Linked DNA regions of Thermogemmata fonticola. Each later gene encodes a partner of the first gene's protein in a complex. Links are inferred from orthologs where the notes say so. Each region holds a gene or a part of one and is shown on either strand. Other genes may lie near its edges.

Region 1 (8,365 bases):
GTAAGCCAGGCCATCGGGTTCCCGCACCGTCGGCAAAGTTCGCAGTTGCACGGGAAGATTCAGATCATGGATCATCTGGCGAATGATCCGGGCCTGTTGGTAATCCTTCTCACCAAAATATGCCACGTCCGGCTGAACAATCTGGAACAGTTTCAAGACGACAGTGCACACGCCGCGGAAATGGGACGGTCGGCTGGCGCCGCAGAGTACTTGATCTAACTCCGTCACTTCGACGTAGGTTCGATAGGGAGGCGGATACATCTCTTCGACCGAGGGGGCGAAAATCAAGTCGGTCCCTTCCTCCCCACAGAGCTGCTGGTCCGCCTCCAGGGTGCGCGGATAACGGGCGTAGTCTTCGTGGGGTCCGAACTGCGTCGGATTGACAAAGATGGACACCACCACATAGCCGCACTCTTGCCGGGCTGCGCGGATCAAAGCCGCATGGCCGGCGTGGAGCGCTCCCATGGTCGGAACGAAGCCGATGGTCTGCCCTGCTCGCCGGGCTTGAGTTACCTGCTGGCGCACCGATTCGATCCGCTCCACTACCAACGGCTTGCGGGGACCATTCATACCGACACTCATGATGTCACCTTAGAGTCATTGGCATCAGGACTCGATTGAGCATGATCTAAGTTATTCTGGGTTTGCGCTTCCAAAACCATCTGCAAATACGAACGCAATTCCCGCTGGTGCAATCCTAATTCCTGGGTGATCTGCAAGAGTGTAGCTTTAGCTTGCTCGTAGTTCTCATCTTCTGTCAGGATTTCCACTTCGACAAATGAGCCAACTTGGTATACATCGTCAAAGCAAATCTCGACGGGAAACCCCCGCCGTTGCAAGCGATAGACCTGGCGGCGTTTGGACACCGTAGCGACGTAGCGGAAGCCGAGGGCGATGAGAAAGTCCCGCGCCTGCCGGGCCGTCTCTTGGCCATTGGCCAAAGGCACCTCGATTTCCGGCCTGGTTTTCGTCTGCGAATCCCGCCGCGGACCCTTGTAAGTCAGGCGATTGGTCTCCCCAACACAGCGCAAGCGCAACGCCTCATCTGTCTTGCGGAAGTCCTTGTGCGGCGCGTTGAAGTAGTGGTCCGTCTCGATCCGTTCGCTTGGCTCCTCTGCCCCCCATTCCGCCAAGCGTTGGCGCAAGGCATCGGCATCGGTCAGGCGGTAGCGAATTTCTACTTCCAGCATCTGAGATACCTATTCACTGCATGCTTCATATTAACTTCAATAATAAGACCACAACACAATTATCCCATGAGAAATCTCTAGAATCTACACGGTATATCATCGTGTTTTCGACATTTAGTATCGAGCTATCTTCCTGGAGCGAGGCAGTAGGGTCTATATAACTCGTTCTCCTCCTGTTGTGTTCCCAGGCAGGTCCCTTATGGTGTCAGACCGATATGCCCCAGTGCCAAGCGCAGGAAGTGATCGGCCAGGGTGGCGCTGGCCTCATCGGCTTGTCGTTGCCAGGCTGCCCACTCCGTCTCGGACAGCTCCGGCGGGCATGGCGGCGTGCTAACCTCAAAGTAGGCCTTGGCCTTGGGTTCGGTGCCGCTGGGCCGCAGGCAGATCTTCCCTGTCATTCCCCTGTCACCTTGTAGGAGAAAGACGAGGAAGTTCCGAGCGGCGCGATCCGTGTCGCCCTGGTAGGGGCCTAAACGTCCCTGTTCATCGAGCAGGTCCTCGAAGCGCGAAACATTCCAGCCAGCGATGCGGGCCGGCGGCGAACGGCGCAGTTGATCCATCATCCGCTGCATCTGCTGCTTCCCCTCGACTCCCGTAAGGGCGATGTTGCGTAGCTCGTTGCGGAAGTAACCGAAGCGGCGATGCAGTTCTGCCAGCAGGGCTGGTAAGGTGGATTGGCGGCGCTTTTGGTCCAAGGCGGCTTCCGCGAGCAATAAGGCCGCTCCTGCCGAGTCCTTATCCCGGATTTCCGGGGTCACCAGTACGCCGTGGCTTTCTTCCGTGGCAATGACGAAATCTTCCAGGCTGCCGCGCACGTCGCCGTATTGTCCCGTGCTTTCCAAGCGTGCCAGTACATCCGCGTGGTATTTGAAACCGACCAGCAAGTCGTTGATCACCTGGGCACCGAAATGCTGGCCGATCCGGGTGATCAGGCCCGTCGTCACGAGCGTGGTGATGACGATGGGGGCGTTCGGCAGCGCTTCGCGGGAGGCGAGTTGCTCCAGTTTGAACCAGGTCAGCAAGGCAGCGATTTCCTGCCCTGTGAGGAAGTGGTACGGCGGTCCGCCTTCAGGCCGAGTACTGGCGAGACCGCCGAGGCGATCCGCATCCGGGTCGGTGGCGATGACCAGGTCGGCGGCGTGCTCGCGGGCCACCGCTTCCGCCCGATCCAGGCACTCCGGCACCTCCGGGTTCGGAGTTTTCGTTACGTTCGGGAATTGACCATCCGGTGTCATTTGCTCTGGCACAGGGATGGGGCGGAATCCTTGGGCTTCCAGCACTTCCCCGGCGCAGAAGGTGCCGCAGCCATGCAACGGCGTGAATACCACGCGGATTTCATCGAACCGGGGCGGCGGGATCAGCGACTGCTTGCGGCACAAGGCGATGTAAGCTCGGTGCGGGCCGTCGTCCAGGAAATGCACTTTCCCCTGGCGCACCGCCTCTTCCCACGGCATGTGCCGGATCACCCGTACTTGCTCGACGCATTCGCTCATGATCTGATCTTCCGGCGGCACCGGCTGGGCTCCAGCCTCGTTGTAAAACTTGCTCCCGTTGTCATCCGGAGGATTATGGCTGGCGGTCATGTTCAGCCCGCCGTGTGCCCGCAGGTGGCGGATGGTGAACGACAGCTCCGGCGTCGCCATGTAACGGGGTGAATCCGGTGGCAGAATGTGGACGTGAATCCCGTTGGCGGCATATACACCCGCGGCGTAATGGCAAAAATCCCGGCTGGACAGATGTAGCACCGGATTCGGCAACTGCGGGTTGTACACCCCCCGACGGTCCTCGAAGCGCCGCACGTCATAGGCCAGCACGACTTGCAATGGGCGAACATCTGGAAAGCGCTGGTGCAAATAGTCGCAATGCCCCTGGACCGAAGCGCCGAGCGTCCACAGATTCATCCGGTTCGGGCCGATTCCCACCGCACCCCGACGCCCGCCGGTCCCAAAGGGCAGGACCTGGTAGAAGGAATCCAGTAATAGGGACCAGCGTCCGTTTTCGATCAGCCACTGAAGCTGCGGCACGTAGGGGGCGAACTCCGGTTGTGTCAGCCATTGTTGCAAGTAGCCCAGAGCCTGCTGCCGCAGGGAATCATCCACCTCTAGCGAAGCGAAACCCGCTCGTGCGGCTTCGAGCCAGTCGTTCATGTTCGGCCCCTGTTTTTGCTCCCCAGAAAGGTCGCAAACACCGCTGATCCTAAGATACGACACGGCGCTAGTGCTGATAGAAGACACCGTTACTGATAGGATATGAGTAGAAACTGTTGGGGCATGCCGGGCGGCCACGATTCCGACGACGCGAGTGCTCTGTCTGGAACCGGGGGGATCGGCGCGGTCCGGCCCGCCCTCATCGGAAGCTGAGGTCACAGGTTCGGAGCCAGGCTAGGAGCGAGTGCGAGGTAGGATAGCGGTGAGTCGGTTGGAATATCGTTACGATGTGGTGGTCGTGGGAGCCGGGCATGCGGGCGTCGAAGCGGCGATGGCCTGCGCCCGGCTAGGATTGCGCACCTGTCTGCTCACCCTCAACGCGGACACGGTGGCGCAGATGAGTTGCAATCCGGCGATCGGCGGCGTGGCCAAAGGCCAAATCGTCCGGGAGATCGACGCTTTGGGTGGAGTCATGGGGCTGTGCACCGATGCCAGTACCATCCACTTCCGCATGCTCAACGCTTCCAAAGGGCCGGCCATGCATTCTCCCCGCGCCCAGTGCGACAAGAAACTGTACCAGTTCACCATGAAGCGCCTGGTGGAAGAACAATCCAATCTCACTCTCCGCCAGGAGTTGGTTGAAGGGCTGATCTTGGAGCCGTATCAGGACTCATCCACACCGGCCCGCCTGCGGGTTCGCGGCGTAGTTTGTCGGGGAGATACGCACTACTTCGCGGAGGCGGTGGTCCTCACCACGGGGACCTTTCTCAAGGCGATCATGCACACGGGCGAGGCCAAGACGCCGGGAGGTCGGGCCGGCGATGTCTCGGCGGAAAAAATGAGCGAAAGCCTCGCGAGCGCCGGCTTTGAACTGTCCCGCTTCAAGACCGGTACCCCTTGCCGGCTCAACGGGCGCACCATCGACTTTTCCCAGTGCCAAATCCAACCGGGAGAGACCCCGCGCCCCTTCAGCTTCCGGACGGAGCGCGTGACCCTGCCCCAACTTCCCTGCCACGCCACCCATACCACGCCGGAAGTCCATGAGCTGATCCGGGCCAATCTCCATCGCGCCCCGATGTACAGCGGCCAAATCCGCAGCCGAGGCCCGCGCTACTGCCCCAGTATCGAAGACAAAGTCGTGCGCTTCGCCGACAAAACCAGCCACACCATCTTCCTCGAACCGGAGGGTCTCAACACCTGGGAATACTACTGCAATGGGATTAGCACCAGTCTGCCGAAAGACGTGCAGGCGGCCATGCTCCGGCTAATTCCCGGCTTGCAGAATGCGGAAGTCATGCGCTGGGGTTATGCCGTTGAATACGACTACGCTCCCCCCACGCAATTGTTCCCGACGCTGGAAACCAAACGGGTCGCGGGGCTGTACTTCGCCGGACAAATCAACGGCACTACCGGTTACGAGGAAGCGGCGGCTCAGGGCTTGATGGCCGGGCTGAACGCCGCCCTCAAACTCAAGGGCCAGCCCCCGCTCATCCTCGATCGCAGCCAGGCCTACATTGGCGTCCTGATCGATGACCTGGTCACCAAGGGAGTTGATGAACCCTACCGCATGTTCACTTCGCGAGCGGAGTACCGCCTCATGCTCCGCCATGATAATGCGGACCGCCGGCTCACGCCCATCGGCTATCGCATCGGTTCCGTCGATGCCACGACGTGGGAGCGCTTGCAACGCAAAGAACAACGGATCGCCGAGCTGCAAGAGTATCTCCGCCAGCATTCCCACGACGGGATAACCCTAGAAGCCTGGCTCCGTCGCACGGAGATCACCTGGACCGACCTGTGCGAACGCCATCCCCCCTTGCGGGTCTGGGAACAATACCCAGAGGTGGTGGAGCAGGTATGCCTGGAGGCGAAGTACGGCGGGTATATTCAACGGCAGGCGGCGGAGATCGAGCGTTTCCGCAAGCTGGAGAACAAGGCCATCCCCCCGCATTTTGACTATTTCGCTGTGCCCCAGTTGCGTTACGAGGCCCGTGAGAAATTGAGCCGGATTCGACCAGCCAGTCTGGGCCAGGCAAGCCGGATCAGTGGCATCACCCCCGCCGACCTCGCAGTGCTGTTGTTTTATTTGGAATGAGTTGCTATGAGGGGTCCCGCACACAGGGAAACCGGGGTAACGGGCGCGGGTTCGTTCTCGGCTCAGCCGCCAAATACCCCACCCTACCCCGCCTCCCGTGGCGCGCATCGGCCCTCTTCCCCTCCCTCTTGGACCTATTCTTGGGAAGAGCGGCGATGGCTGTCCCCATCCTGACCTTGCCAAGTGGTCAGGGCCATGCTATCCCGCAAAAGTCGGTCCCCGGAGGCTATCCTCCTTGACAGGGGGCTGAACGGTTGGGCCAGACGGAAGGACCAACCCTGAGGTCCCTCCTGCACAGCCGGATACCCTTGGGTGCAGCCAAAATACACCAAACAGGCAAACTGGCGAGTTTGGATTGAGGAGGACCGATCAGGCTGCCGATAACAACAATGATCGACTCCGCGGGATAGGCTATGCTAGAAGACTGATAGAACTTGACGAACGAGGTAAGGTGAAGGTACTAGAGGTTCTGGCAAACCTGAAGGGAGTGAGAGGAAAATGGGGAGCGTGGCAGTCCGAGAGCGAAGCATGGCTGACTCTTGGGGCAATCCCGCTTGGCCGACATTTTCTCTCACGTTAGGATGCCATCAGAGACCGACGCGTCAGTGGGGCCAGACCTCGGATCGCCTCGCCTCACACGCCGTCCTGCCAGAGTGGCAAGAGAAAGTCTTGACCTCTGGCTCCTCATTTCGGGAATGCGGTAAGTTTTTGGGAAGGGATTCCGGTCCCCAACGGCAGTGACGCACGGACAGGGACCGCACAACGCCGGTCAAGCCGGCAAGGTGGGTTGACTATGAAGACTGTATTTACCACGGGAGAAGCTGCGAAAATCTGCAAAGTGTCCCAGCAAACGATCATCCGCTGCTTCGACAGCGGCCAGCTCAAGGGCTTCCGCGTGCCCGGTTCCAAGTTCCGGCGGATTCCCCGCGAAGCTCTGTACAAGTTCATGAAGGACCACGGCATCCCGACCGATGCCCTCGAAAGCGGCAAGCGCAAGGTCCTGCTGGTGGATGACGAGCCGGACCTGGTGGCGACCATCAGCCAGGCTTTGCAAGAGGATGGCCGCTTTGAGGTCCGCATCGCCTCCAACGGCTTCGATGCCGGCATGATGGTCAAGGAATATCACCCCGACATCATCATCCTGGACGTGATGCTGCCGGACATCAACGGACGGGAAGTCTGCCACCGCGTCCGCTCCGACCCCAACATGGAAGATGTGCGCATCATTTGCATCTCCGGCATGATTGAAGAGGACAAGGTCCAGGAGCTGAAACTGGCGGGTGCGGATGACTTCCTCGCCAAGCCGTTTGATATTGACGTCCTGATTGAGAAGATGTGCGCTCAGCTCGGAATGGAGTCGAACATGCTGGTGTGACCTTGTCTGCAAGGTGGGGAAAGCCGCAGGAGATGTACCGCTTCTGGATTCTCCTGCGGTAGCAGGCCTGAAAATGAACCTGCTCGCCCAATGGAACCTGTAGAGAACCAGTGGCTCCAAGGAAGGAGTGCCGCGTGCCTGGGATGGCGGTCGGGATGGCGGCAGCCAATCTCCCTTGGCTGTGCCCTCGAACCGACAATTTGATCGCTCTGGCGGACAAGCCGGAGACGCTTCCCCAGCGAGCTAAGCTGGACCCGGCCCTCGCCCTGCTTCTACTGCGCCTTGCTCCCAGCCTCTCGTTTCCGCAAAATTGGACCGTGGCTGAACTCGCTTCCCCGCGCTTGCCGGCTTGGGTTCTCGCTTACCTCCAGCGGCCAGCATGTGGCGTTCTCCCCTGGTCCAGCCATGCTTGGCAACGCCTGTGGCAATGGGCCTGTCAAGCGGCCCGACAGGCTGCGGCGGCGGCACGTCAATCCCGGCGGGTGTCTCCCTCCCAAGCCTATTTCGCGGCCCTCTTGGCGCCTTTGGGCTGGTATGCCGTCGCGGCCATTGACCCGCTGGCTCTCGGCGATGTCCTTCATGACCCGCAAGCCCAGCATGCTCCGCGGACTCGGCAACAGGCCACGTGGGGACTGGATCATGCCGCCATCGCCCGGCGTTTGGCCCTCCGCTGGAATCTACCTCCCTGGCTCTCCGAGATCGTGGGGAAACTCCACCTGCCCTCTTCCCTCGCCTCCCAATTCGCGGAGAATGGCGAGGTGCCGCCGCTGGTTCCTCTCGTGCAGTGGGCCTGGCGGGAAGTGGAACGGGCCGACCCTGCCGCCGCGGCGCTGGGTTTGACGCCGGAAACCGATACGGAGGTCCTGACCGTCACTTCTTCATCTGCGGATGGACCCCCCTTCGCTCCGAAGGCTCTGGCGGAGGGCGCTCCCCGGCTTTCAGACCCTGATGACGGTAAATCGTCACAATCCGAGAATCCTGCATGTCTGACCGCTGGCAGTACCGCCGATGACCCTTACCAAGTACCCCTTCTCTTGCCCTTGCTGCGGCAAGCGTTGGGCCACCGGCAGCAGCAGGGCGCGACGGTCATCGCCCGGTTCGAGAACGAGGTCGATCAACTCCACGCGGCATTGGAACGCGCCGGCCGCCAAGCAGCCTCCCAGCTCCAGCAAGCCAAATTGGCGGCCTTGGCAGAGTTCGCCGCAGGTGCAGCCCATGAGATCAACAACCCCCTGGCGATTATCACCGCGCAAGTCCAGAACTTGCTCCGCAAGGAGACAGACACTCAGCGCCGCGAAGCCTTCCAGGTCATCCTGAAGCAGTCCCAGCGTATTGCCGACCTGCTCAAGGACGTCATGACTTTTGCCCGTCCGCCGCGCCCGCAACGTAGCCCCGTCCCCTTGACCGAACTGCTTTTGGCTTTGCGGCGGGAACTGCATGAAGTGCTCCAGACCTCGCAGGTCCGCCTGGAAATCCAGGCCGATGATCCCGCATTGTGGTTGAACATTGACATTAAGCAGGTGCTGCAAGGCCTCGGGGCGGTTTTGCGTAATGCGGT
Region 2 (3,538 bases), 680 kb from region 1 along the record:
TGAAGATTCCCCGTCAGCATCTCCGTTTCCAGTTCAAATCGCAGGACAATATGGAGATTGTAAGTGACCTCATCGGCTTCTACACGGATCAAAGATGGGCGCACTTCATTGATAGCAAAGTAAAATGTCTCCAGTGATATGTCAGCAAGGGCGTGAGGGAATGTCTGTTGCAAGCGCGGGAAGAAATGTTCCCAGAAAGGCCGGCCCCTGCCGACCTGATTCTCCCACAGACGGGACTGGGATTCATGGATGCCCAGAGAACACGCTGTGCCCAGCGGGGTCCCGGCATGCTCTGCAGGAAGATGCATTTCATACAACGCGTGGCCTGTCTCATGAAGTACCCCAAAGAAAGCCTCGCTGAAATAACGCGGATTGTAGCGGGTGGTGATGCGGCAGTCCCCAGGCCCGATGCCGGTGCAAAAAGGATGAGCGGTGACATCCAGGCGCCCTTGGGAGAAGTCAAAACCTAAAGCTGCCGCGGCAGCCTCGGCGAAAATCCGCTGACGCTCGACAGGGTAATCCCGCCGCAGAATACTCGTATCAGGACGGCGAGCACTCTCCGACCAGCGTTGAATTAACGGGGTCAATTCCCGCGTCAAATGAGTGAAGAGCGAGCGAACTTCCTCGGTGGTCATCCCCGGTTCGTATTCATCCAGCAAAGCATCATAGGGATGGCCAGAATAGCCGAGAGCGTGGGCCTCCTCTCTTTTGAGGGAGACGATTCTCTCCAGATGCGGCTGGAATGCCTTATAGCGGTTTTGCGCTTTGGCTTCCTGCCAAACTTGCTGAGCGGCAGTCGTCACCCGCGCCAACTCCTCAACTAAAGCCGCGGGAACACGAATCGCTCGTTCATAACTGCGCCGCCACTCCCGGATATTTGCAGCCTCATCGGATTGTGGGTCCGCTGTCAGTGTCGAGGATTCCACCTGGGCGAGCCATTCTCCTACCTGCGGATCGGCCAGTTTCTGATGAGCCAGCGCCGAGAGATAGGCCATCTGCTCTCCACGCCAGCGTGCACCTTGCGGCGGCATATAGGTCTGTTGATCCCAACTCAGGAGAGCCGCACACGAATGGATGATACCGATTTCCTTCGACCGCCGTACCAGTGCGGCGTAGGCTTCAGTAGGCGTCATGGTGTTATCCTTTCTCGGTGTGTCCTCGAACTCGTGAGCGGCATCGTACTCTGGATTGTACGCAAAGAGGTCTCTGTATTCCTAAGATGTTTCCTCATATCATTTCTGGCCAGCTCTGTTTTTCTCTCTTGTTCCAAGGACAGATAGCGACAGCGAAGGAGAAGGGAGCAGAATATGATGACAATAGGGAGGATGGACACAATATCATGGCATTCGAAAAGGTTGATCTGCCGGACCCCGAAGATACGATCGTCGCGCTCAGTTCCGCTCCAGGAGCGGGGACGCGTGCCATTGTACGCCTCAGCGGCCCCGAGGCACACCATATCACAGCGGCCATTTTCCGGCCAACGGGGAGCGATGGTAGCATTAGCCCTACCCAGGCCGATCGCCGCAGGGTGATTCCCGGTTCTGTCTTTCTCCAAGGCGTTTCCGCGCCGTTACCCGCTTGGCTTTATCGCTTCTTTGCCCCCCGCTCTTATACTGGGCAAGATATGGCGGAAATTCACACCCTGGGGTCCCCACCTCTGGTCGAGCAACTCATCGCGGAGCTTTTGCGCGCAGGCGCCCGAGCAGCCCGGCCTGGAGAGTTCACTTTGCGTGCGTTTCTTGCAGGAAAAAAAGACCTGGCCCAAGCTGAAGCCATCCGTGCCGTCATTGAGGCCGATGATCAGAGCGATCTCCAGCGTGCCCTACAACAACTCGCGGGAGGGTTATCCGGACCGCTTCAGACATTACGCGACGACTTGCTGAACCTGTTGGCGGACCTGGAGGCCAATTTGGATTTCGTGGACGAAGACATCACGTTCCTCACGCCCCAGGAAGCGTTCCAGCGGATTCAAGATGGGATGGATCGCTTGCAGGGATTGTTACAGCAACTTCAAGGACGGCAGGTCGCGGGCCGGCTCCCCCGGATCGTTCTGGTGGGTCCTCCCAATGCGGGCAAGAGCAGTCTCTTCAATGCTCTCAGCGGTGCCCAAGCATTGGTGAGTCCTATGCCGGGTACGACCCGCGATTACCTGACGCACTGCTGCAACCTTGAGGGAGTCCGTGTCGAACTCGTCGATACAGCGGGTTGGCAACCGGCGGGGGACGGCATCGAAGAACAAGCGCAGCATCTGGCCCGTCAAGCGGCAGAACACGCAGATGTCATTCTCTGGTGTGATGAGAAGGGCGCCTTTCTTCCTCCGGATCACCCCCAATCGCCCGAAGCCTGGAGTTCGGCCATTGTCGTGCGGGTACGCACCAAAGCGGACTTGCCGACTGATACCCATCCAAGTCTGACCGCGGGCGCTTGGCCAGCGGATGTGGCCTGTTCCGTATTATCAGCGGAGGGATTGGGCCCGCTCCGCTTGCTCTTGCGCGAGAAGCTGGCCACGCGGCCTCCGTCTTCCCTGGCTCCGGGATCCAGCCGGTGTCAACATCACTTGGAAGCGGCTGTCCGGCACTTGCAAGCGGCGGCGGAACAGATTGTTGCTCAGGAACCGTTGGAATTTCCAGCGGCTGCTCTGCGCGCGGCCCTGCATCAGTTGGGTGAACTCACTGGGGTCGTCTATACCAACGAGCTGCTCGATCGCATATTCTCGCGGTTTTGCATCGGCAAGTAATTCCAAGGCGGGATAACCACCGCGGAAATGAACAACCTAGCTACTCCGTGCACTTCGGCTTTTCAGAAAGCGCAGAAACTGGTATGAACCGCTAGCGAACTCGTTGGAAGAGTACCCTCTTCGGGTAAAATTGGACAGGGTGTTTCACTCGCCTGCTGAGGATTGACCGTGTATCGCTTGCTCCTGTGTCTTCGCTATCTCCAGACGCGTTATCTGGCTTTCATTTGTATTGTGAGCATGATGCTGGGGGTGGCAACTCTCATCGTCGTCAATTCCGTGATGAGTGGTTTCAGTACCAAGTTGAAAGATCGACTTCACGGCATACTTTCCGATGTCATCATCGATACGACACGTATGGATGGATTTGTGAAATATGATGCTGTAGGTTATCCATTATTTGATGCGGATGGCCGAACGATACCGCTCACGCCAGATGAGATGATGAGTCTGATTCGCTCCAGTGCTGTGGCCTCTCACATCGAGGCGATGACTCCCACCATAGAAGTCTTTGCCATTTTGCGCTTCCGCTTTGGGATGGAAGAGCAAACAAAGCCGGTCCGTCTTATCGGTATCGATCCCGTGGGGCGGGCAGCGGTAGGCGGCTTTCGCGAGTACTTGGTACGGCAGAAAGGTGCGGAAAAACCCAGCTTCGACCTGTCCCCCGAAGCCCGCGAGCGGCACGAGCAACTGCGGCGCCATTCTCGCCTGTTCTCTCCTCCCTCCGGGGATGCCGCTTCGCCCGTCTTGTCCCCAGTGGGGGAAACGATCCCTCCACCGGACCCGCAGATGATGACCCAAGGC

What was found. Proteins that work in one complex are often made in the same cells at the same time.
Region 2: the proteins of mnmG (region 1) and H0921_RS03345 are in contact, whole or in part, in a solved structure (PDB 9HIP), measured with the Escherichia coli proteins. The link is inferred for Thermogemmata fonticola from one-to-one orthologs.

What each region holds. Positions count from the first base shown.
Region 1 is NZ_JACEFB010000001.1:247,587-255,951, forward strand. The notes cover bases 3,138-6,015. They hold mnmG (tRNA uridine-5-carboxymethylaminomethyl(34) synthesis enzyme MnmG), read left to right. Parts: upstream 3,138-3,599; coding sequence 3,600-5,432; downstream 5,433-6,015. Other genes in these bases: H0921_RS00925 (phospho-sugar mutase), read right to left, coding at 3,138-3,337. Outside these bases: panC (pantoate--beta-alanine ligase), read right to left, coding at 1-582; cyaB (class IV adenylate cyclase), read right to left, coding at 579-1,190; more of H0921_RS00925, read right to left, coding at 1,388-3,137; H0921_RS00935 (response regulator), read left to right, coding at 6,226-6,807; H0921_RS00940 (sensor histidine kinase), read left to right, coding at 6,951-8,365. UniProt on the Escherichia coli protein: NAD-binding protein involved in the addition of a carboxymethylaminomethyl (cmnm) group at the wobble position (U34) of certain tRNAs, forming tRNA-cmnm(5)s(2)U34.
Region 2 is NZ_JACEFB010000001.1:925,790-929,327, reverse strand. The notes cover bases 610-3,538. They hold H0921_RS03345 (tRNA modification GTPase), read left to right. Parts: upstream 610-1,339; coding sequence 1,340-2,737; downstream 2,738-3,538. Other genes in these bases: H0921_RS03340 (ABC transporter permease), read left to right, coding at 2,906-3,538; H0921_RS03350 (carboxypeptidase M32), read right to left, coding at 610-1,133. Outside these bases: more of H0921_RS03350, read right to left, coding at 1-609. UniProt on the Escherichia coli protein: Exhibits a very high intrinsic GTPase hydrolysis rate. Involved in the addition of a carboxymethylaminomethyl (cmnm) group at the wobble position (U34) of certain tRNAs, forming tRNA-cmnm(5)s(2)U34.